4 regions of the Sphaerisporangium krabiense genome follow, and region 1 is predicted to be linked to each of the others. Evidence: riboswitches for the same ligand, from Rfam matches in the RefSeq annotation. Region 1 holds a riboswitch; each other region holds the start of a gene.
What was found. A riboswitch is a leader RNA that binds a small molecule or an ion and turns the genes downstream of it on or off. The one in region 1 is predicted to bind cyclic di-AMP.
Positions count from the first base shown of each region.

Region 2: it holds a riboswitch for cyclic di-AMP, as region 1 does, so the genes downstream of both, BJ981_RS21305 (coiled-coil domain-containing protein) here and BJ981_RS39220 (hypothetical protein) in region 1, are expected to answer to the same signal.
Region 3: it holds a riboswitch for cyclic di-AMP, as region 1 does, so the genes downstream of both, BJ981_RS27145 (CHAP domain-containing protein) here and BJ981_RS39220 (hypothetical protein) in region 1, are expected to answer to the same signal.
Region 4: it holds a riboswitch for cyclic di-AMP, as region 1 does, so the genes downstream of both, BJ981_RS24345 (C40 family peptidase) here and BJ981_RS39220 (hypothetical protein) in region 1, are expected to answer to the same signal.

Region 1 covers NZ_JACHBR010000001.1:4,086,614-4,092,300, forward strand. Annotated here, with positions in the region: gene BJ981_RS18095 (hypothetical protein) at 126-401, shown strand; gene BJ981_RS18100 (OsmC family protein) at 432-830, shown strand; cyclic di-AMP (ydaO/yuaA leader) riboswitch at 1,451-1,581, shown strand; gene BJ981_RS39220 (hypothetical protein) at 1,933-2,520, shown strand; tRNA gene BJ981_RS18110 (tRNA-Lys) at 2,634-2,707, shown strand; gene BJ981_RS18115 (AfsR/SARP family transcriptional regulator) at 2,893-3,708, opposite strand; gene BJ981_RS18120 (YcaO-like family protein) at 4,036-5,403, shown strand; gene BJ981_RS18125 (TOMM precursor leader peptide-binding protein) at 5,426-5,687, shown strand, end outside.
Region 2 covers NZ_JACHBR010000001.1:4,817,203-4,822,889, forward strand. Annotated here, with positions in the region: gene BJ981_RS21300 (M50 family metallopeptidase) at 89-1,396, shown strand; gene BJ981_RS21305 (coiled-coil domain-containing protein) at 1,482-2,426, opposite strand; cyclic di-AMP (ydaO/yuaA leader) riboswitch at 2,461-2,597, opposite strand; gene galT (galactose-1-phosphate uridylyltransferase) at 2,665-3,744, opposite strand; gene BJ981_RS21315 (DeoR/GlpR family DNA-binding transcription regulator) at 3,741-4,541, opposite strand; gene BJ981_RS39680 (50S ribosomal protein bL37) at 4,716-4,793, shown strand; gene BJ981_RS21320 (TIGR03086 family metal-binding protein) at 4,810-5,400, opposite strand; gene BJ981_RS21325 (dihydrolipoyl dehydrogenase family protein) at 5,492-5,687, opposite strand, start outside.
Region 3 covers NZ_JACHBR010000001.1:6,190,566-6,196,252, forward strand. Annotated here, with positions in the region: gene BJ981_RS27130 (carbohydrate ABC transporter permease) at 1-130, opposite strand, end outside; gene BJ981_RS27135 (carbohydrate ABC transporter permease) at 127-1,092, opposite strand; gene BJ981_RS27140 (ABC transporter substrate-binding protein) at 1,205-2,545, opposite strand; gene BJ981_RS27145 (CHAP domain-containing protein) at 2,934-3,650, opposite strand; cyclic di-AMP (ydaO/yuaA leader) riboswitch at 3,662-3,813, opposite strand; gene BJ981_RS27150 (hypothetical protein) at 4,517-5,503, shown strand; gene BJ981_RS27155 (DUF6716 putative glycosyltransferase) at 5,518-5,687, shown strand, end outside.
Region 4 covers NZ_JACHBR010000001.1:5,547,218-5,552,904, forward strand. Annotated here, with positions in the region: gene BJ981_RS24335 (MFS transporter) at 203-1,507, opposite strand; gene BJ981_RS24340 (ArsR/SmtB family transcription factor) at 1,504-2,079, opposite strand; cyclic di-AMP (ydaO/yuaA leader) riboswitch at 2,514-2,674, shown strand; gene BJ981_RS24345 (C40 family peptidase) at 2,757-3,329, shown strand; gene BJ981_RS24350 (peptidase MA family metallohydrolase) at 3,519-4,424, shown strand; gene BJ981_RS24355 (M48 family metallopeptidase) at 4,489-5,687, shown strand, end outside.

The DNA of each region.
Region 1 (5,687 bases):
ATAGGGCAGGGGTGCCCGGCACCCCAGGTCGGCATCGATTTCGTGCGGACGGTGGTGATCGTCTTGTCCCGCGATCTGCATATCCCGCTGATCGTGGGGAAAGGGGTGGAAAGGGGTGATACTCAATGGATCAGGATGAATTGGAGTCGCTGTCGCCCAGGGAGCTGCACGACAGGGCGGTGCACTACGCGGTCTCGCACGGCGACTTCGGCTTCCTGTGGGACCTGCTGAAGGCCATCCCCGCCGCCGAGGCGGCGAGCGGTCACACCGACGAGGCCGCGAGCGACCTCAGCCGGGTGTCCGCGCTGCTCAGCGACGCGGTCGCCTCCGGCGAAGGCGATCTCGGCGAGGCGCTCCGCCCCGTCTACGTCGCCTACCTGTCCAAACACCCGGACGCCTGACCAGGCGTCCACCGGCTCTAGGCTCCTGCCATGGCATCGGTGAATGTTGAGCGAACAGACGGCGGCTTCGTGGCCCGCAACGCCCGCGGCGCGGAGGTCGCCATCGGCGGTGGCGACGACCAGGGGGTCTTCACCCCCGTCGAGCTCCTGCTCGCCGCGGTGGGCGGCTGCAACATCGTCACGGTGGAGCCCCTCACCGCCCAGCGCGACCACCGGCTCGTGCGCCTGGCCATGACCGTCCAGGCCGACAAGGCCGAGTCCAACCTGCTCGGCACGGTCACCATCACCTACGACGTCGAGCTTCCCGAGGGCGACGACAAGGCCGGCGAGGTGTACCGCGCGGTGGCGCGGCGGGTGCACGAGAAGTACTGCACCGTGAGCCGCACCCTCCAGGAGGGCGTCGAGGTCGCGCTCGAACTGCCTGAATAGCCGCCTGCGTTTCCGGGTCCATCCGTACCCGGTCAACCCCTGGGACTCTGACCGAATCTATACCCTGCGATGACGAGCAGCTCAGGCCCCGGTATGTAGTGTTAAGGCAGGTCACAAGGGATGCGACCGGCATCCGGCGGGGCCTGCGAGATCTTTTCTGAAAGGACGCGGTGGGGGACCGCGTCCGTCAGCGGGACCGCCCGATGCGTTTGGGGGAAGGCATCGGCGCTGGACCGTTTGAGATCGGGGCCGGGCAGGCGGGGGACTGCCCGGCCCCGACACATTTCCCCCACCTTTCACTCACCCCCGTGCCCCTCGCCGGTCCCCGCGGGCCCGGCGTGGCCGCGCTCTCGCGCCTCTCGCGCGACGACATCCCTTGGGACGTGACGACACCGTCCTCTTTACTTACCGTCTTTACCCGCCATGCCCCTGGAGGGGCCTGCGGCCGGGGTGGGTTGCCGTCAGCGGGTGTCCGAAACGAGAAGTTCCTGCACATCAGGTAGATCTTCTAATACTTTCGGGGGATAACGTTGGCTTTGTCCTGACTAAGTGGGTAAGGTCTTAACCCAAGACGGGCGGTGACCTGGTCTTCAGCCCGAAGGCCGCCGTCCGCAGTCGAGTCTCCAAGGCCGTACGAGGCCGAGGGGAGCCGGGGACCCACGTCCTTTGGGGTGAATCCGCGCCAGCGGTAGGGAGCTACTCCAAGCCCGAACCCGTCAGCTAACCCGGTAGACGTGATTGGAGAGGAGACCGAGTGGAGCACCCCACTCCGCGGAGCCCATTCCCCGGGCTACCATAAGCCCCGGATCTTCGCCGTCAGAAGCGGCGGACAAGTCGGCTCGTAGCAGCCGTCCACCGGGCGACATCTTCGCACTCGCCCTCTGTGACGTCGTGGCGAGAACGCCACAGCCCTACTTGCACCTGCTTGCACCACACGGAACGCGCCGGTACGGCGATGGGCCCATGGCCCCGCCGACCCCTAGAGACAGCGCTTTCCACCCCCGTACCGGCGCCCGGCGCGCCCGGAGTGCGGCCTTTGTCTTCTGATGAAAGATCCGATCTCCCCATGACTTCTTTCGCGGTACCCCCTACCTGGCGACCGATGTCCTGTATTCTCGGCGCCTGCCTCGCAGCCACCACCGCCTTCGGCGCCACCACCGTCGCGGCCCACGCCGACGACACCGCTCCGACGCCCGTCGCGACCGTCGAGGTCGGCAAGCCCATCCTGCTCAAGGGCTCCACCAAGGCCTCCTACTTCTGGGACGACGCCTCCGGGCGCATGGGGGACACCGGCCTCCCCGCCATCGGCAAGCCGATGCAGAAGGGCCTGTTCGCCAGCCCGAGCTGGCCGCTCGGCACCGAGGGATACGTGTTCTACAAGGGCAAGAAGGCCCCGTTCTTCATCGGCGACCGCGGCCCCGGCATCCCCTCCAACAGCGGCGTGATGCTCGACATCGACGGCAAGACCTTCGCGGAGCTGACCGGCGGCGCCTTCAGCGACACCACGCTCACCGTCAAGGGCTTCGACGCCGGCCACATCAACGTCGAGTACGTGATCACCAAGTGGGGCGACGGCGTCGGCAAGAAGAACTACCCGGTCCCGTTCTCGACCGGCGCCTGGGGCGTCCGCGACGCTAAGCCGGCGTCCCCGCCCCCCACCCCCGTCACCCTCGCCGGCCAAGGCGGCTGACGCCCCCGAGATCGCGGAGCCCCCGATCGGCGGGGCTCCCCGCGAGGCCCGGCTACGCCCGCCGCCCGATGTGCGGAGCCACGCGGGGACTGCTAAAGTCGCCGTAGCCGAATGCGCCGCTAGCTCAGTTGGTTAGAGCAGCTGACTCTTAATCAGCGGGTCCGGGGTTCGAGTCCCTGGCGGCGCACCGGAAGAAGGCCCAGGTCGTACGACCTGGGCCTTCTCATTTCCGCCGGTCATGCGATCGTTGCCAAGAGATCTGTTGGAGCCCGAGGGTCAGGTGTACCCGAAAGTCGGGTGTCTCGGGCTCCCGGAACATCGTCGGTGATCTGGCCGCCATGGAAGGGCCGCGATGGCCGTGGCGGTGCCCGGTCAGGTCGAGGTGTGCGCGTGAGAGACGAGAGAGCAGCGCAGGTGGCGCAGGGCGTCTTCGGCCCGGTTGAGAATGGCCGAGTGGATGGCCTGGAGATCCGGTCCCGGCTCGACGCCGAGGTCGCCCACCAGGACCGCGCGGGCTTGGCCGAAGGTGTCCAGCGCGCCGACCAGATCTCCGGCGAAGTAGCAGGCCCGGGCCAGTTGTCCCCACGAACGTTCTCGGTAGGGGTGGTGGGCGAGAACGGCCCGGATGTGGGGGATGAGCACGCTGTGCCGTCCCAGTTGCAGGCGGACCTCGGTGAGATCCTCCTGCGCCGCGACCCGTAGCCGGTTGTGGGCCCCCAGCCATTCCATGAGGCTGCCGGCGCCGGACACGTCAGGGCCTCCGGCCGGTCCGCGCCACAGGGCCAGTGCGGCCGACAGCTTGGCCTCCGCCTCCCGCACCTCGTTGGTCGCCAGCGCGGTCTGGCCGTCGTCGAGGAGCCGGTGGAAGACGAACAGGTCGATCTCGCTGGGGGAGATGTTGAGGCGGTAGCCGCCGCTGCCCTTGCCACCGCGGACGGAGGTGACCGTCTCGCTGCACACTCCGGCGTGACGGAGGATCTTGCGTAGGTGACTGATGTAGGTGCGGATGTTGCTCGCCGCGCCGCTCGGGACCTGGTCCCAGATCAAGGTGGCGAGCTGTTCTTGCGTGACTTCCTGCCCGACGTGCAGCGTGAGGGCTGCCAGTACGCTGCGGGCTCGATGTTCCAGGGCTTGGGTTCGCTCTTCTTCGCCATGAACGACGACGGGGCCTAAGAGGCCGATGAGCATGCTCTATTCACCCCTGTCAATATCGGTTGCGGTGTCAAAATACGCATTGTTGCCAGCACGGATGTCAGTATGAGGACAGCCGTGTGAACGCCGCAAGCGCTCGACCGGCTTGTCTACGGGGCGTACGCATCTGATTCCATACGGTCTGAGCTGCTGGTATCTGAGGCCAGGCCCATGGCCGCCCCGGCACCGAACGCCCCGGCCGCTCCCGTGAACCCCTCGCCCGGCGAATGGTCATGCGTTCGCCATGCGGATCATGAGGATGATGGTGACCGCATCGCGATCAAGGATGCGCCCTGGCATCGATGCTGATCAGGAGCGTGCTGCATGAGGTTGTTCGAGGCGGCTCCACGGGGGACGAGCGTTCCCGCCTCGCTGGCGAGCATGGGAAGGCTGGTGTCGGCCTACGGCCTGGTGTCCACGCTGAGCTGGCTGCCCGTCACCGAAGGGGAGAGTAGTTTCCCCATCTTCTCTGGATCGTTGGGCAATCCGGGCGCGGTACTGGCCGCGCACCGGGATTGGGAGCACGACCCGTCGTCCGGCAATTTCGACGGCGCGGGCGGAGCACTGGACCCGGAGATCGCCGCCCATCTGGCGGTGGCCGAATCGCTGGAGCGCTACAGCTCGTGCGCCTGGCACCCGGACGCGACGATCTGGGCCACCGCGGAGGAGCTGGGCGAGGACTGCATCCCGCCGGACGGCTGGCCGAGCCTGTCCCGGCGTGAGTACGCCGACCCCAGGTGCGGGCTGGTGCCCCCGGACCCGAGGATTCCGCTGCGCTGGGTGGAGGCGTACTCCCTGACCAGGGGCCGCAAGGTGTACGTCCCCGCGTCGCAGGTGTATTTGAAGTACCCGCCGGAGTCGGCCGCCGAGCGCCACGTCCACCCGATCTCGACCGGGTGCGCCGCCCACTCCGAGCCGATCGCCGCGGTGGTCAACGGACTGCTGGAGGTGGTGGAGCGCGATTCGATCTCCCTCACCTGGCTGCAGCGGCTGCGCCTGCCCCGCCTGGAGTTCGACCTCGGCGAACTGGCCCCGGAGCACCGGGCGTTCGCCGAGCGCGCCGCGAACCACAACACCCGGGCCGTGATGTTCGACGCGACCACCGACCTCGGCATCCCGGTGATCTACGGGCTGGTGCTGGCCGACCACGATCCGGTGATCGCCCAGACGGTGGTGGCCACCTGCGATGTCGACCCGGGCCGGGCCATCGCCAAGTGGTACAGGGAGGCGGCCTCGCTGCGGATCGCGCTGCGGGCGCTGGCGGGTGACGAGAGGAATCCGAACGTGGCCCCGGAGGACACGCTGAGCGTGACCGGGGGCGCCCTGCTGGCCGGCTCGCCGGACAAGCGGCATCTGTTCGACTTCCTGCTGGAGGGGGATCGGCCGGTCCACCGCCTGGCCGACCTGCCCACTCCGCCCGCCGGGGCCGGCGACCGCCAGGTGCTGGCCTGGCTGCTCGAACGGTTGCACGCCGCGGGCTGCGAGGTGGTGGTGGCCGACATCACCACCGACGAGGCCCGCCAGGTCGGGGCGCACGTGGTGCGGGTGATGGTGCCGCAGGCGATGCCGCTGAGCTTCATGCACCGTGCCCGCTACCTGGGACACCCGCGCCTGTACGAGGCTCCCGCGGCGATGGGCCACCCGGTGCACGCCGAGGCCGACGTCAACCCCCACCCCCAGCCGTTCGCCTGATCGACCGCGTAAGGAGAGCCGTATGCCGCCTGACCTGCGTCGCCATGCCCTGATCCTCGCCTCCGGCCCGTTCGGGCACGCGGTCGCCGACCGGCTGCGCTCGAGAGAACTGCCGGAACTGGACGAGGTGACGGTGCAGCCGGCCGACCACGGCACGCATCCCAGCCTGTGGCCCCGCGCCGACCTGCTGGTCTTCGCCACCTCACACGAGCGGCCGCGCGTCAGCGAGGCGATCGACGAGAAGGCGTTCATCTGGCGCCTGCCGTGGCTGGAGATCTGCGCCG
Region 2 (5,687 bases), 730 kb from region 1:
CCCGGCGGGAGCCCGCGCGGAGTTCGGTTAGGCTCAGAGAGGGCATTGCACGCCGAAGCCGTCTTCTCCGCAGGTGGGGGTAGGGTCTATGAGCTGGCTCATCGTGGCCGGGTTTCTCATCTTCTTCCTCGGGATGGCCTTGTCCATTGCCCTGCACGAGCTCGGGCACCTCGTTCCCGCCAAGCTCTTCGGGGTGAAGGTCACGCAGTACATGGTCGGTTTCGGGCCCACGGTCTGGTCCCGGCGGCGCGGCGAAACCGAATACGGCCTCAAGTGGATTCCCTTCGGCGGTTACATCCGCATGATCGGCCCCCTTCCTCCCCGGCCCACCGACGATCCGAACAAACTGCGCAACCTGCCCACCGGCCCGTGGCAGGGGCTCATCGAGACCGCCAGGCAGGCGTCCCTGGAGGAGGTCCGGCCCGGCGACGAGAACCGCGTGCTGTACCGCAAGCCGTGGTGGCAGAGGTTCATCATCTTCCTCGGCGGGCCGCTCATGAACTTCCTCCTCGCGTTCGCCCTGTTCGCGGTGGTGTTCATGGGCTTCGGCGTCGAGGTCGCCAAGCCCGTGGTGGCCAAGGTGTCGCAGTGCGTCATGACCGTCGCGCAGGAGTCCAAGGGCCAGAAGTGCGACTCCACCTTCAAGCCCACCCCCGCCGCGCTCGCCGGGCTCCGCCCCAACGACGCCATCGTCTCCTTCGACGGCAAGCCGGTGCGCACGTGGGAGGACGCGACCGGCTACATCCGGTCGCACGGCGCGGGCCCCGTCACCATCGGCATCCGCCGCGACGGCGCGCCGATGACGCTCACCACCAGCCTCATCGCCCAGGACCGCCCCTCCGTCGAGGAGCCGGGCAAGGTCGACAAGGGCGTCGGCTTCCTGGGCGTCACCCCGGTCAGCGTGGTCGAGAAGCAGGGCCTCGGCTACACCGTCGGCGCCATGTGGAACATCACCTCCCGCACGGCCCACGCGCTGTCGCAGTTCCCGCAACGCCTGGTCGGCGTGTGGCAGGCCGCCTTCGGCGGGGCCGAGCGCCAGCTCGACAGCCCGCAGAGCATCGTCGGCGCGGGCCGCATCGGCGGCGAGATCGCCGCGTCCGCGCTGCCCATGGAAGGCAAGATCGTGGCGTTCATCCAGCTCCTCGCGGGCGTGAACCTGGCGATCGGCATGTTCAACCTCATCCCGCTGCTGCCCCTGGACGGCGGCCAGATCGCGGGCGCGGTCTGGGAGGGCCTCAAGCGCGGGTACGCCCGCGTGCGGCGCCGCTCGATGCCTGGACACGTGGACATCGCCAAGGCCCTACCCCTGACCTACGCGATGGTCGCGATCCTGCTCGTCGTCGGCGGACTGCTGGTCTACGCCGACATCGTCGCCCCGATCCGCCTCACCGGCTGAGCCTGCGGGCCCCGGCTCCGGCAGGAGCGGAGGGCCGGCGCCCACCCGAGGTGAGACGGCCCTGCCCGCGCGTCGCGGGCGGGGCTCAGTACATCGAGATGTGCACGTGGTCGAAGTGGTTGGCCGTGATGCCGCCGCGGTTCTCCATCGCGCGCCAGCCGGGGAAGCCCATGTTGTAGATGCGCTGCCGGTAGATCACGTACTTGACGCCCAGCTTGCCGCCGTTCTTGATCGCCCAGGCGGCGACCTGCTCGCCGAGCGCGACCTGGGGGGCGGACGGCATCGCGCCGCCGGAGCTGAGCATGAAGTCGCAGGCCCGGCCGAGGGGGTGCTCGCCGGAGTTCTCGGCGCGGTAGCAGCCGATCGGGAACCGCATGGCGAAGTGGTCCTTGATCTCGGCGCGGATCAGCCGCATGCGCGGGGTGATGTTGTCGCCCCCCGCGGGCAGCTCCGGCGCCCACGACCCGTTGGCCCTCTTGCCGGGCGCGGTCGGCACGAGCGTGTCGAGCTTGTCGGTGATCTGGTCGATCAGCTTCTCGGCCTCCTCGCGCCGGTCCTTCACCTCGGCCATGTCGGCGCGGAGCCGTTCGGTGAGCAGGGCGGCGTCGTCGGAGGCCTTCTTGCGCTCGTCCCGCACGGCGGCGAACCTGGCGATCTTCGCCTCCTGCTCGTCGCGCAGCTGGGTCAGCAGCGCGGCGCCGCCGTAGCCGGGGGACAGGAGCTGGCCGGCCATGCCGAGGTTGCCCGCCTGGTACTGGAGCTGGGCCAGGTCGCCCACCTGCGCCTGCGCGGCCTGCAAGCCCTTCTCGGAGGCCTTCAGGCGCGAGCGCGCGGCCTTCTCCGCGGTCTTGGCCTCGGCCGCCGCGACGCGCTTGGCGTTGTACTGCCCGATCAGCTTGTCGACCTGCTTGCCGAGCGACTCCAGTTGCGCCTTGAGCTGCTTCTCGGACGGCTTCGGCGCGGCGCCCGCCGTCGCCGTGCCGAGCAGGAGCCCGGCGGTGGTGAACGTGGCCAGCACGGCTGCGGCCACGCCGGCATGGCGGCGTGTCGTCGGGGGCAGAGCCCTCTCCTCTCCATCTGCCGACCGGGTTAGCTGACGGGTTCGGGCCGGAGAAGCCCTACCACGGACGTGGATTCACCCCAAGAACCTGTGGGTCCCCGGTTCCCAGGCGGGGCGCCTGGGATTTGGCGTACCGGCTGTTTCGGCCGGTGTTGGATGGATGTTAGTACCTGACCGCGGCCTGCGGGGAGTTTGGGGCGAAATGTCGCTAAAAATCACCTGATGTCCGAAGTTGCCGGGCGGCCTCCTCCGGGAGCACGTCGTTCACGAACGCGCCCATCGCCGACTCCGACCCGGCCAGGTACTTCAGCTTCTCCGCCGCCCTGCGGATGCTGAAGAGCTGGAGATGCAGGTAGGCCAGGTCGCGCCCCTGGCGCACCGGCGCCTGGTGCCAGGCGGCGACGTACGGCATCGCCACGCCGAACAGGCCGTCCAGCCGCCGCAGCACCCCGGTGTACAGCGGGCCGAACGACGCCCGCTCGCCGGCGTCCAGCGCCGTCAGGTCCGGCACCCGCCGGTTGGGGTAGACGTGCACCTCGAACGGCCAGCGCGCCGCGGCGGGGACGAACGCCGTCCAGTGCTCGTTCTCGGCCACCACGCGCACCCCGGCCTTGCGCTCGGCGGCGAGCACGTCGGCGAACAGGTCGCCGCCCGTGCGCTCCCGGTGGCGCGCCGCCGAGGCCAGCATGCGCCGGGTCCGCGGGGTCACGTACGGGTAGGCGTAGATCTGCCCGTGCGGGTGGGCGAGCGTGATGCCGATCTCCGCGCCGCGGTTCTCGAAGCAGAACACCTGCTCCACGCCCGGCAGCCGCGACAGCTCGGCGGTGCGGTCCGCCCACGCCGCGAGCACGAGCTCGACCTGGTCGGGGGAGAGGGCGGCGAAGGAGGAGTCGTGCGCGGAGGTGAAGCACACCACCTCGCACCGCCCGGCGCCCGCCCGCGCCTCGCTCAGCCCGCCCGGATCCTCATGCGCGCCCGCGTGCCCGCCGAAGGACGGGAAGCGGTTCTCGAAGACGGCGACGTCGTAGTCCGGGGACGGGATCTCGGTCGCCCGGCCGGGCGCGGAGGGGCACAGCGGGCACTGGTCGGCGGGCGGCAGGAACGTGCGGCCCTGGCGGTGCCCGGCGACGGCGACCCACTCGTCCAGGACGGGGTCGTGCCGCAGCTCCGAGGCCGGGGGGCGCGGCGGCAGCTCGCGGGTGTCGGCCGCGGAGCGGTCGGCGTCCTCGCGCCGGTCGAAGTAGATCAGCTCCCTGCCGTCCGCGAGGCGGGTGGTCGTGCGCCTCACTGGGCCGCCGCCTCGGCCGCCTCGCGTGGGTCGGCGAGCACCAGCGCGCCCACCTGGTCGGCGAGGAGGGGACGCGCGTCCTCCGGCAGGCCCGTGTCGCTGATCAGCACGTGCGCCTCCTCCAGTTTGGCGATCGTGCTGATGCCGACCGTGCCCCACTTGGTGTGGTCGGCCAGCACGACGAGTTGCTGCGCGGCGGCGACCAGCTCTCTGTTGGTCTCGGCCTCCAGCAGGTTCGGCGTGGTGAAGCCCGCCCTGAGGTTCATGCCGTGCACACCGAGCATGAGCGTGTCGACGTTCAGCTCGCGGATGGCGGCCACCGCGACCGGGCCGACGAGCGCGTCCGAGGGCGTGCGCACCCCGCCGGTGAGCACCACGGTCTGGTCCTGCCTGCCCGAGCGGTGGAAGACGTCGGCCACCTGCAGGGAGTTGGTGATGACGGTCAGCTCGGGGACGTCGGTCAGGAAGTGGGCGAGCGTCCAGGTCGTCGTGCCCGCCGACAGCGCGACGGCGGTGCCGGGGCGCACCAGCTCGGCGGCGCTGCGCGCGATGGCCTCCTTCTCGGCCTGCTGGCGCACGGACTTGGCGGCGAACCCGGGCTCCTCGGTGGAGCCGGCGCCGGTGGCCGTGGCGCCGCCGTGCACCTTCTCGACGAGCCCCCGCTCGGCGAGCACCTCCAGGTCCCTGCGGATCGTCATGTCCGAGACGCCGAGCTCGCGCACGAGGTCGGCGACGCGCGCCGCGCCGTTCCTGCGCACCCGCTCCAGGATCGCCTGCTGCCGCTGCTGGGCCAGCATCCCCCACCCCTTTCCACACATTCCACCAAATTATTACACATACCACCGCACCACTGTTGGAACATGGTGGGCTCGTGTCGCCGCGCCCGCGGTTCCTTTGACGTTTGGGCCTTGTACGCCCCCCGTTCACCGGGCGAGGGTGGGAGCACGGGACGAACGCGAAGGGACGCCGAGATGGCCAGACGCGCGCGCAAGAGCCGGGCACGCAAGAAGAAGAAGGCCAACCACGGCAGGCGCCCCGCGTCACGCTGAGACGCGCGGCCGCGGTCTAGGGGGTCTCCGGCGGGCGGGCGCCCCGCCCCCAGGCGGCGAGCAGGCGCGTCTGCGCGTCGGCGTCCTCCGGCAACGGCGGGCGATCTCCTATCACGCCCGCCTGCCGGTAGGCGTCCTCCGCCCCCGCGAACCACGCCGCGCAGACCTCGACCAGCTCGGGATCCAGGCGATCGCCGGCGCCGATGGCCGTCGCCAGGTCCCAGGTGTGGATCAGCGTGTCGGCGAACAACTCGGTGATGTACTCCTCGCCGGGGACGTCGCCGAACGACAGGCGCACCGTCCTCGCGAGCACGTCCGCCGGCTCCGTGGCGCGCACGGCCGCCGCCGCGGCGACGTCGAACGCCTTCACCGGGTCGTCGCCGAGCAGGTCCCCCTCCAGCAGGTCCTGCACCTCGGCCGCCGACCGGCCGGAGAAGAGCTCCGGAGCGCATAAGCTCTCGCCCACCAGATGCTCGACCAGCGTGCGCACGTCCCAGTCCCCGCACGCCGTGGGAAGCCGCCACTGGTCGGCTCTGACCCGGTGCACGTACCCGCCGAAGTGGTGCAGAGCCCGGCGGTACGCCTCGCGGATGTCCATCGTCATCATGCCCCTCCCGCGTCCTCGCCCTGACGTTAACCCGGCGGGCAAGATCTCGTCAGGGGGCGGGGGTCACCAGGGGCGGCACGGGCGCGGTGGCTCAGCCGAGCCCGGCGAGGGCGTCCTCGACGGCGCGGTGGAAGGTGGGGTAGGCGTAGATCATGCTCCGGAGCCGCTCGACCGGGATCCGTTCGTGGACGGCGAGGGTGAGCAGGGCGAGCACCTCGCCGCCGGACGGCCCCGCCACCGTCGCGCCCGCCAGCACGTTGCCGTCCGCCACGAGCTTCACGAATCCC
Region 3 (5,687 bases), 2.1 Mb from region 1:
TGATCATCCAGTAGATCGGGAAGATCGACAGGACGAGCGTGACGCCGAGCCCGATTTTGGTGAGCGGCGTGGCGCGGAACGGGTCCCGCCGGTCGCGCGTCCCCGCCGCGGGGGAGGTGATCGCGCTCATCGTGAGCCTCCGATCCTGCGGGCGAGCGTGTAGTTGAGCCCGACGCCGAGGAGGATGAGGACGAACAGCAGCCAGGCGGCGGCCGCCGCGTAGCCGTAGTCGAAGTTCCTGAACCCCTGCTCGACGATGTACATGGCGATCGTCTGGAACTGGCCGGTGGTGCCGCCGTCCATGCGGTTGCCGGCGAACATGACCGGCTCGGCGAACAGGGTGAGGCCGCCGATCGTGGACACGAAGACCGTGAACAGGACCGTGGGCCGGATCATCGGCAGCGTGATGCTCCAGAACTGCCGGCGGCCCGAGGCCCCGTCGATCGCCGCCGCCTCGTAGAGCTGGCGCGGGATGGTCTGCATGGCGGCCAGGTAGATGATCGCGTTGTAGCCGGTCCACCGCCAGTCCACCATGGTGGCGATCGCCGTCCAGGACGACCACCGGGCGCTCTGCCAGTCGATGTGCCGGTCCAGGCCGAGCACGTCGAGCAGCCAGTTGACCATGCCGTAGTCGCGGCCGTAGAGCTGGGTGAAGACGATGGCCACGGCCACCACCGAGGTGACCAGCGGCACCAGCACGCCGAGGCGCAGCAGCAGCCGTCCGCGCAGCCGCTTGTTGAGCGCGTTGGCCAGCAGCAGCGCCAGCAGGAGCTGCGGGACCGTGGCGAGCGCGAAGATGCCGACCGTGTTGACCACCGCGTTCCAGAAGTCGGCGTCGGACAGCAGCGCGGCGTAGTTGTCCAGCCCGGTGAAGGTCGCCTCCCCGCCGGCCAGGCCGTAGTCCCGCAGCGAGACCCACAGCGTGAACACCAGCGGGAACAGGCCGAAGACCGCGAAGAGCAGGAAGTACGGCGAGATCAGCAGGTAGGGGGCGGCCTTGACGTCGAACCTGGACCAGGTGAGGCGCGGGGCGCGCGGGCGGGGCTCGGGCGGCGCCGGGCCCGCCCGCCGGGTTTGGGTGTTGACGCTCATCGGCGGTGCGGGGCCCCGCCCGGCCGCGGGTTCCGTGGCCGGGCGGGGGAGCCCTGGACTCCTTCGTTCGTCGGTGACGGTCGATGGGCGGAGCCGGTGGCGGGGGCGGCGGTCAGCGCGCCGCCTTCTCACCCGCGGCGACGAACTTGTCCCAGGCCTCGGCGTACGGCACCGAGCCCTGGTCCATGCCGGTGATGACCTGCTCCACCTCGCGCTTGACCTGCGCGTGCCGCTCACCGAGGAACGTCGGCTGGAGCGACTTGATGGACGGTCCGAAGATCTTGCCGAGCGGCGCGTCGTTGAAGTAGGGGTTGGTCGCGCTCTGCAGCGCGGGGTCGTCCTGCGCGGCCAGCGTGCTCGGCAGGTTGCCGCCCTCCTTGAACGCCATGAGCTGGGCCTCGGGACCGGTCAGGTAACTGGCCAGCTCGGCGGCCTCCTTGGGGTGCTTGGACTGCTTCGGCACGGCGAGCCAGGAGCCGCCCCAGTTGCCGCCGCCGCCCGGGACGGTGGCGACGTCCCACTTGCCCTTGAACTCGTCGCCCGCGGTGCCGGAGACGACGCCGAGCATCCAGCCGGGGCAGCCGAGGGTGGCGAACTGCGACTTCACGAAGCCGGTGTTCCAGGGGTCGGTGAAGTTCTGCAGCTTGGCCGTCAGCCCGGCCTGGCTGATCTTCTGGGTGAGGTCGAAGGCCGTCTTCACCGCCGGGTTGGTGCCGGCGATGAGCTTCTGGTCGCGGTCGAAGTAGGTGACGTTGCCGTTCTTGGCGGCCTCCTGCGACAGCACCACGTTGTAGATGGTGTTGACGCTGTCCACGAACTTGGTGTCCTTGACCTTCGCCTGGAAGTCCTGGCCGGCCTTGATGAAGGCGTCCCAGCCGCCGCTCCACAGCTTGGAGACCTCGTCGCGGCCGGTGGGCAGCCCGGCCTTCTCGAACAGGTCGGTGCGGTAGCAGATGCTCATGCCGCCGACGTCGGTGCCGAGGGCGAAGAGCCTGCCGTCGGCGGTGAGGCCGTTCTCCCACTTCCAGGCGGGGAAGTCGGCCTTGCGGGAGTCCAGCCCGTACTGGCCGAGGTCGGTGAAGAACTGCGGGCGCGCCTTGGCCAGGCCCATGCCGCCCTCGTCGATGCCCACGACGTCGCCGGCGCCGGTGCCCGACTGGAGCCACTGGAGCATCTGGGGCCAGTAGACGTTCTCGAAGCTGTCGGTGAGGTTGGTGTACTTGACCTGGACGCCCGGGTGCTCGGCGTTCCACTTCTCGACGGCGGCCTTGTAGCCGAAGTTGGTGCCGCCGCCGAAGGTCTGCAGCGTCAGCGTGATCTTCTCCGCCGGCGCGGCCGACGAGGTGCCCTCGGCGGCGGTGCCGCCGGAGGAGCAGGCGGCGGTGACGCCGAGCGCGGCGGCCATCGTCATCGCGGCGGCGAGCTTCCCGCCGCGGCGCGCCTTGTGGTTCATTTCCGGACCCCTCTCGGTGGTTGCCCGTCAGTGGGAGGTGCATCGAGGGCCGGCCCCGGCGGTCGGGCCCCGCGATGTGGCTGGAACCTCGTCCGTGGTCCCACGAGCGGCCTCGTGGGCGAGGTTTGGGAGCGCTCCCACGAAGGGTCGCCGATCCGCAACGCCGCCGTCAATACGCTGAAACATAACTGTTACGCCGGGTTATGCGCCGGGCCGCACGCGCTTCCCGGAGTTTCTGGGAGCGCTCCCATAGCTCGTGGTGAAAAAGGCCGTACGGCCCGGCGAAGCGGGAAACGCCGGGCCGTACGGCCGGGGAGGACGGGCGCTCGCGGGGAGGCGGGGCGCGCCGCTGGTGGTCCTGGGGGCCGCCGCGCGGGCGGCCGGGGGCTCAGGCGGCGTAGTTCGGGTAGCCGTACCCGGCGACCGAACCGGTCGAGCGGGTGCGGACCTCGACCTTGCCGTTGCCCGTGTTGCCCTCGATGGTCTTGATGGTGCCGTCGCCGTTGTCCTTGACGACGAAGCCGACGTGCTCGATCGCGTCGACGCTCTTGGTGCCGTTCCAGGCGAAGAACGCGACCGCGCCGGGCCTCGGGGTCTCGCCGTAGCGGCCCTGCTGGGCGAACCACTTGGCGTGCGCGACGGTGTAGGCGTCCGAGCCCATGGTGTCCTGCATGCCGAGCTGCTCGCCGACCCAGGAGACGAACATGTCGCACCAGGGCGCGTTGGCGTAGGCGCCGATCGTGCCGCCGTCGCGGGCGACGGTCTCGCGGGCCCGCGGGCTCTCCATGTACCAGCTGTGGAACTTGGTGCCGCCGCCGTAGGCGTTCTCGCTGATGCCGACCTGGCTCTCGGCCAGCGTCAGGAGCTGCTGCGCCGAGACGTGCCGTGCCCCGGAGGGCGCGTGGAGGCCCTCGGCCAGGTGGGCGGCCTCGTTGCCGGCGACCTTGGCGACGCCGGTGCCCCCGGGCCCGGTGTCGGCGTTGGCGGCGAAGGCGGCGCCCGTCACGAGCTGGGCGGCGACCAGGCCGGCCAGCGCGTAGGCCTTGAGGTGGTTCTTCGGGGCATCCTGAAGCCGATGTACGAACTTGTCGAAGTTGTCGAACATGGACAAGTGGAGACTCCTTCCACGGCCGCCTACCGGGTTAGCTGACGGGTTCGGGCGTGGAAGTTCGCCCTACGGAGCGTCCGTGGGAATGGCGCCCCGATTCACCCCGGGGAGATAAGTGGGTCCCCGGCTCCGCACAGGGCGGACTCGGCGGTGCGCGCGCCGGGGGGAGAGGGATCTCCCAGAGGACCGGCCGCGCTATGCAAGCTCCACGGCATGAAGAGGCCGTCCGATCCGGACGTTCCCCCGCCAGGAGTCCACCCACCGTAATACATCGGACAAACAGATGCAAACAGGACAAATCTCTGGTCTGGATCGGGGATCCGGGACGCCAAGCAGCGCGGGGCCGGTGATCGTGGGCCGCGCACGACCCGCTCTTTACCTGCGACGATCCGCCCATCGTACGGATCAGGCGCCGGCCGCCGAGCGCTCTGGGACTGATGTGACCTGCGAGACACGGTGGCAGGAAATGGATATCCGGGCGGGGCGGCCATCGGATTGTCAAGGCCCCGGCGAACGTCCCGAGGGGGTTGCCGGACGGCCCGGCGTCGCCTATGACGGAAGGGCGGGGACGCCTCCCGGCCGCCCCCGCGCGTGTGACCCCCGAAGCCGGGAACGGAGGTGATTCACCCCCCGAAGGGGCTCCGAGGACGGGTTCGGCACCGGCCGGGCGGTTCGGCCGTTTCCTGTCGTATGAGGCCCCTGTGGCGCCACGCGCACGGTCCCGCGTCCGTTGATCTGGACCTGGTCCAGCGGCCGTAAGACCGTGTTCACCGGTTGTTACCTCACGCGTCGCGTCACGCGGCTACCTTGCTTGCGTCGTGAAAGCGTCAATCCCCGGCGTGGAGAGGAACGGTCGAAGCCGCGTGCGGGAGCAGGGGTCGGCCGTCGCCTGGGTGGAGTCACCCCTCCAGCTGCTCTGCGCGGTCGAAGCGCGGCACGCCGGAGTGGCGGGACCGGAGATGCGCGTGGTCACCCGCGCCAAGCTCCCGGCCCTGCGTGTCACGCGCACCGAGCTCACCTCGCTCGACCTGCCGCCGGGACTCGCCATCGAGACCGCCTCCGGCCGCATGCCCCGGCCGGGACGCCGCGCCGCCTGGGTGCTCGGGGACGCCTTCTCCGGCCGCGTGCAGCTCACCTCGCTCACCGCCCTGCCGTCGCGCATCGTGCTGGTGGACGACGGCCTCGCCACCATCCGCGTCCTCGAGCAGCTCACCTCCCGCGCCGGCACGTCCCTGCTGCGCGCCCGCGTCCAGGCCACCCCGTCGCGGCGCGCCCTCGGCCTGGCCGCCGCGCTGCGCCTGCGGGCCGCCGCCCGCGCCGGGCGTCTCACCGTCTTCACCGCGCTGCCCGTCCCCGCCGGCCTGGCCGCCGCCGTGCGCCGCCTCGGCGCCGAGCTGATCACCCACGACTTCGCCTGGCTGCGCTCCCAGCCCGCCGCCCGGCACCCCCGTCCCCGCGAGGACACCGTCGTGCTCGGCACCTCGCTGGTGCGCAACGGGCTGATCCACCGCGACCGGTACCTGTCCTGGCTGTTCGCCCTGAAGGGCCCGCTCGCCTACTACCCGCACCGCCGCGAGGACCCCGGCGACCTCGCCGCCGTCCGCGACCACCCCGGCGTGACCGTGTACGACGGCGGCGTCCCCGTCGAGATGACCCTGCGCGACCTGCGTCCGGGGCAGCGCGTCCTCAGCCTTCCGTCCACGGCGGTGACGTCCCTGCGCGTCCTGTTGTCGGCACGCGGCGTCCCCGTCGAGACGGTGGACGTCCCCGACGACTGGTGGACGCCCTCCGCGTCGGTCTCCCTCCGATCACACCTCCAGATGTTCGCGCACGAAAGGGCTGCTCCTTGAGCCGGGTTCTCGCCGTGGCCGATTCCGATTCCTACCTCAAGTGGGCGGCGGGCCTGCTCGACCAGTTGCCGGAGGGGTGGTCCTCGACGCTCGCCGTCGTGCGCACCCCGATCGTCCCCTCGCCCGCCCAGATCGCGGCGGCCGTCAGCGGCACGCGCGCGGCCGGCGGCGAGCCTCCCGCGGT
Region 4 (5,687 bases), 1.5 Mb from region 1:
TAACCCGCAGAATATCCCGATATAAGCCAAATTATGCGGCTTAGGGGTGCTCGGCATTCCCGGGGTCGCGGGCGCGGATTCGTTGAACGGTCGTGCGGTCATGGTGACATTTGATAAGAAATGAGCACTCTTGATCGGGCGTCCGGACGTCCCTGTGACTCGGGCCGCGCGGCCCGTTCCGGTCCTGGAACGGGCCGGTTTCTCACGCCTCGGCGGCGGGTGCCGTAGGCAGGTCGCGGTCGCGCCGCAACGGCCCCGCGAACAGAATGAGGCCGCTCAGGGCCACTCCCGCCATCGCGACCCACATGGCGGGGCGCACGCCGAGCGCGTCGCCGAGCGCCCCGGCGGCCACGGCGCCGACCGGAATCGTGCCCAGGTTGACGAACTGCATCGTGACCGAAACCCGGCCGAGCAGATGGCGCGGGCAGTACGCCTGCCGGAACGCGCCTTTGATCACATTTCCCGCCACGACGCCCGCGACCACCATCAGGGCGCCCGCGACCCCTAGGGCCAGCCACGGCCCGGGACGCGCGGCGGGGAGCAGCAGCCCGAACGGCGTGCACGCCACCTCGCAGACGATCAGGGCCCTGGCGCTGCCGAGGCGGCGGGAGATCCAGGTGGCCAGGGCGGCGCCCGCGACGCCGCCGACGCTGGTGGCGGCGATCAGGCCGCCCGCCGTCCCGGCGCTCACACCGACGTCGCGCACCAGGAAGACCACGAGGATGGCCTGGTAGCCGACGAGGAACAGGTTCGACATGGCCCCGAACAGGGTCAGGACCCGCAGGTAGGGGTCGCGCAGGACGAACCGCATGCCCTCGCCGATCTGCCGGCGCAGCGTGGCCGTCTCGCGCACCGGGGCGGCCGCCTCGCGCGCCCGCATCGCGAGCAGGCAGACCGCGGAGATCACGAAGGTGGCCGCGTCGGCGAGCAGGCCGGCGACCGCGCCGAACGCCTGGGCGGCCAGGCCGCCCGCGCCCGGGCCCGCGACCTGGGCGGCCGACTCGCCGCCCTGGAGCTTGGCGTTGCCCTCCCGCAGGTCGGCCGTGGCGACCACCGAGGGCAGCAGGACCTGGTAGGCCGTCTGGAAGAACACCTTGGCGGCGCCGGCGACCAGGGCCGCGGCCATCAGGTGGCCGATGGTGAGCACGCCCAGCCACGCGGCCACCGGGACGCTGCAGAACGCCAGCGCCGACACCACGTCGCAGGCCAGCATGACCGGGCGCCGGGGCAGCCGGTCGACCCAGGCGCCCGCGGGCAGGCCGATGAGCAGCCAGGGCAGCCAGGCCGCGGCGGTCAGCACGCCCACGGCCAGGGCGTCGGCGTGCAGCACGGTGACGGCCACCAGGGGCATCGCGACGCTGGTCACCGAGCTGCCGAACGCGCTGGAGGTCTCGCCGATCCACAGCAGGCGGAAGTCGCGCTCGCGCAGCAGGCCCCCGACGCCGCGGCGCGCGGGGGAGCGGCCGGAGGGGCCCGGCTGCGGGGATCGCGCCTCCAGGGCGTTCATGGCCGCCCCGGGACGCCGAAGGCGAACAGGAACACCGGGTCCCGCCGGGCGCCGTCGTCGGGGACGTCACGGGCCGCCCAGCGCTCGAACAGGGCGATGACCTCCCCGCTCAGCTCGGCGAGCTCGGCGGGCGTCAGCCGCAGCCACTTGTCGGCGGAGAAGGGCGCGTTCTCCCAGGCCGCGCGCTCGTCCTCGGTCATGGCGTAGTAGGCGCGGACGATGCCCACGTGGTGGTCCAGGTTGATCGACTCGGCGGCGCCGGCCACGGCGGCCGAGGCGGGGTCGGACTCGAAGTCGCGGGTGGACCACCGGAGCGACGCCGACACCAGGCGCCACCAGCGCTCGCGCCGGTCGCGGGCCAGCTCGGGGGCCTCCTCGACCAGCTCTCCCGAGGCGAGGACGCGCAGGTGGTGGCTGACGTTGGCCACGGCCTGCCCGGTGTGGTCGGCCAGCATGCTGGCGGTGCAGGGCCCGTAGACCTTGAGCGCGTCCATGAGGCGGCGCCGCAGGGGGTGTGCCAGGGCGGCCAGCACGCGGGAGTCGGTGATCTGCCGGACGTTCTCGTTCTCCATGGGTCCCACGCTGGCATGGGCAACACTCCTTGCGCAAGAGCCATTGCTAAAGACCTCTTGCGTATTGACATCTCTGGAGAGGCCCGCAACCGCCGATCCGGCCCGTCAAGATCAAGAACTGGTGGGACGGATGTGACGGATGTGACGAAGGTCGGGCCCTGTTTCCACGCATGTGAGAGGAATCACATTCGGGTAACAGAGGGCATTGATATCCAGGCGTTATCGGTTAGTGATCAGTCGTAATGATCTACGTTGTGCTGACCCACCCTTTGCTGGAATTTCGCAATCTGTGTAGCTTCTGGGCCGCGGCGAGCAACGCCATGCCGTCGCGAACGAGGGCCGATCCGCAAGATCGGCCGACGCACCACCCATCCATTCGGCCGTCGTCGCCGGCGCATGCCGGCGAAACCGGGGACCCGACAAGGAACCCACCCCTCGGCGGCCTGCCGAATCCGTGCGGCAAGGAGCACGGAGCCGGGGACCCAATTGACCTTCCACCCGGGAGGTCGGGGGTGAATCGGCGCCTCGCGCGCCGTAGGGCTGCTTCCCTGCCCGAATCCGTCAGCTAACCCGGTAGGCGTAAGTGGAAGATCCTAGGAGCGATCCTGTCCAGCACCACCCCTAGCCCCCGCCTGCCCCGAATCGCCAGGTTCTCCTTCGGCGGCGCCGTCCTCACCGTGTCGGCCTCCGTCGCCCTGGCGGCCCTGCAGGTCCCGGCGGCGCACGCCGCCACGCCGGTCACCCCCGTCGTTCCCCCGGTCGCCACGGCGGAACCCGCCGCGGCTCCCGAGAGCGAGGCGGCGGCGACCACCACGGGCTCCACGGCCGCGAAGACCTCCAAGACCAAGAAGGCCAAGAAGACCAAGCTGACCAGGGCCGCGCGGCAGCGCGTCAAGGCGCGCACCGCCGTGGCCGTCGCCAAGCGGCAGATCGGCGACCCCTACCGCTGGGGCGCCGCCGGCCCCGGCGCGTTCGACTGCTCGGGTCTCGTCCTGTACTCCTGGCGCAAGGCCGGCGTCAAGCTGCCCCGCGTCACCGGCGCGCAGTACCGCTCGGTGCGCAAGAAGGTCGCGTGGAAGAACCTCAAGCCGGGCGACCTGATGTTCTTCCGCGGGCTCGGCCACGTCGGCATGTACGTGGGCCACGGCAAGATGATCCACTCCCCGCACAGCGGCGCGCGGGTGCGGATCGACAAGCTCAACGGTTACCGCAAGGGCAGCTTCGTCGGAGCCGTCCGCCCCGGCGCGTGACCGGTCCCGGCAGGCGCCTCCGCGCGGCCGTCTCCCCGCGGACGCCCCCGCGCTGAGCGCACCAGGCCGTGAAGGCCCCGTCCACCCTCACCCCTCGCGGGCGGACGGGGCCTTCACGTTCCCGGCGCCCGCCGCCCCTGCCCGTCCCGGGCCGCGTTGGCGGGGCGGGCCGCCCGGTAGATTGCCCGCATGCGCGTCGTCCGGCTGGGGGCCTCACTCGCGGGCCTGCTGGCGGCCCTGAGCGCGCCGGCGGCGGCTCCGGCGCTCTGGGACGCCCTCCCGGCCGCGCCCGGGGCGTCAGCGGCGCTCTCCGGCGCGCCGGCCGTCCCCCGGGCCGCCACCGCCGACCCGGGAAGGCTCGCGCGGGCCGCGGTGGCCGAGCGCCCGGACGTCTGGGCGGGCGCGAGGATCGTCATCGGCGAGCGCTCCGTCGTGGTCGGTGCGGCACGGACGGGCGCCGCCGAGGCGGCCGATCTGGCCCGCAGGGCCGACCGTGCCGCCCGCGTCGTGGCGCGGCTGGCCGGGCCGGTGCGCCCGCTGGTGCTGCTGCCCGGCACGACCGCGCAGGCCGCCGCGCTCGCCGCGCCGGCCTCGGTGCGCGGGCTCGCCGCGGTCGCGGCCGTGGACCACGTGATCGTCGAGCCGGGCGCGTACGCGCGGCTCAGCGACGCCGGGCGCGACGTCGTCCTGGCCCACGAGCTCACCCACCTCGCCACCGGCGCGGCCACGGACGCCCGCACGCCCAAGTGGCTCATGGAAGGCTTCGCCGACTACGTCGGCTACCTGGACTCGGGCATCCCCGCGCCGGCGGCCGCCGCCGAGCTGGCCGCCGAGGTGCGCGCGGGCCGGCGCCCGATCGCGCTGCCGGGCCCGCAGGCCTTCGCGCCGGAGTCCCCGCGCCTGGCGCAGGCGTACGAGGAGGCGTGGCTCGCCTGCCGGTATGTCGTGGCCCGTTACGGTGAGCGCGCCCTCGTCGCCCTCTACCGTGAGTTCAGCGGGGGCGGCGCGCCGGGCGCGCTTCCCCGCGTGCTCGGAGTGAGCGCGGAGCGGTTCACCGCCGCCTGGCGCGCCTACGTGGTGGCGGAGCTGTCGTGACCGCCCGCCGCACGCGCGCCCGGGGCCGTCGTGACCGCGCGGCACGCAGGAAAGGCTGGTATCGGTGGCGGAGCTGACCGAGGAGACCCGCCCCGGCGGGCGGGCGGGCGGCGGAGCCCGGGCGGCGGGCGTCGCGCTCGTGGCGCTCGGCGCGGTCATGGCCGCCGTCGTCGCGCTGACGACCCCCTGGGACCCCTTGGGCGGCGCCCCCGCCGTGCCGGCCGACCCCGCCCGCGACTTCACCCCCGCGCAGATCTCCCGGGCCGCCGCCTTCGACGCCGCCGTCAGCCCGCCGTCCTACCTCTCGCTGGCCGTGACGCTGCTGGTGGCGGGCGCGCTGGTCCTCACCCCGGTGGGGGCGTGGGCGGTGGGCAGGCTCAGGGGGCCGTGGTGGCTGCGGGCCCTGGCCGGGGTGCTGCTGCTGTCCGCGGTGACGCTGCTGCTCAAGTGGCCGTTCGGCATGTGGTACGAGACCCGGCTGCGCGCGTACGGGCTGTCCACGCAGGGCTGGGCGGGGTGGTCGGCCGACCGGCTGAAGAGCTTCGCCGTGCAGACCGTGCTGGTCGCCGTGATGATCCTCGCGGTCGTCTGGCTGGCCCGCCGGCTGCCGGCCCGCTGGTGGATCCCCGCCGCCGCGGGGGCCTTCGTCCTCACCGTCGCCGCCTCGTTCGCCTACCCCGTGGTCGTGGAGCCGCTGTTCAGCGACTTCAAGCCGCTGCCGCGCGGGCCGCTGCGCGCCGAGCTGATCGCCATGGCCGGCCGCGACGGCGTCCCCGTCCGTGACGTCCTGGTCGCCGACGCCTCCCGCCGGACCAGCGCGCTCAACGCCTACGTCTCCGGCTTCGGTGCGACCCGGCGGGTCGTCGTCTACGACACGCTGCTGCGGGCTCCGGAGAAGGAGGTCGTGCTGGTGGTCGCGCACGAGCTCGGCCACGCCCGCGAGGACGACGTGCTGTACGGCACGCTGGTCGGCGGGCTCGGCGCCGCGGCGGGCGCGTGCCTGCTGTACCTGGTGGCCGGCGCGCCGGCGGTGCGCCGCCGCGCCGGGACGCCCTCGGTGGGCGACCCGCGGTCCGTGGGGCTGCTGCTGGGCCTGATCACGCTCGCCTCCGTGCTGGCGGGACCGGCCGAGAACGTGGTGAGCCGGGCGATCGAGGCCAGGGCGGACGTCCACGCCCTCGACCTCACCCGGGACCCGGCGACGTTCGTGGCGATGCAGAAGCGGCTGGCCGTCACGAACCTCTCCGACCTGTCGCCGGACGC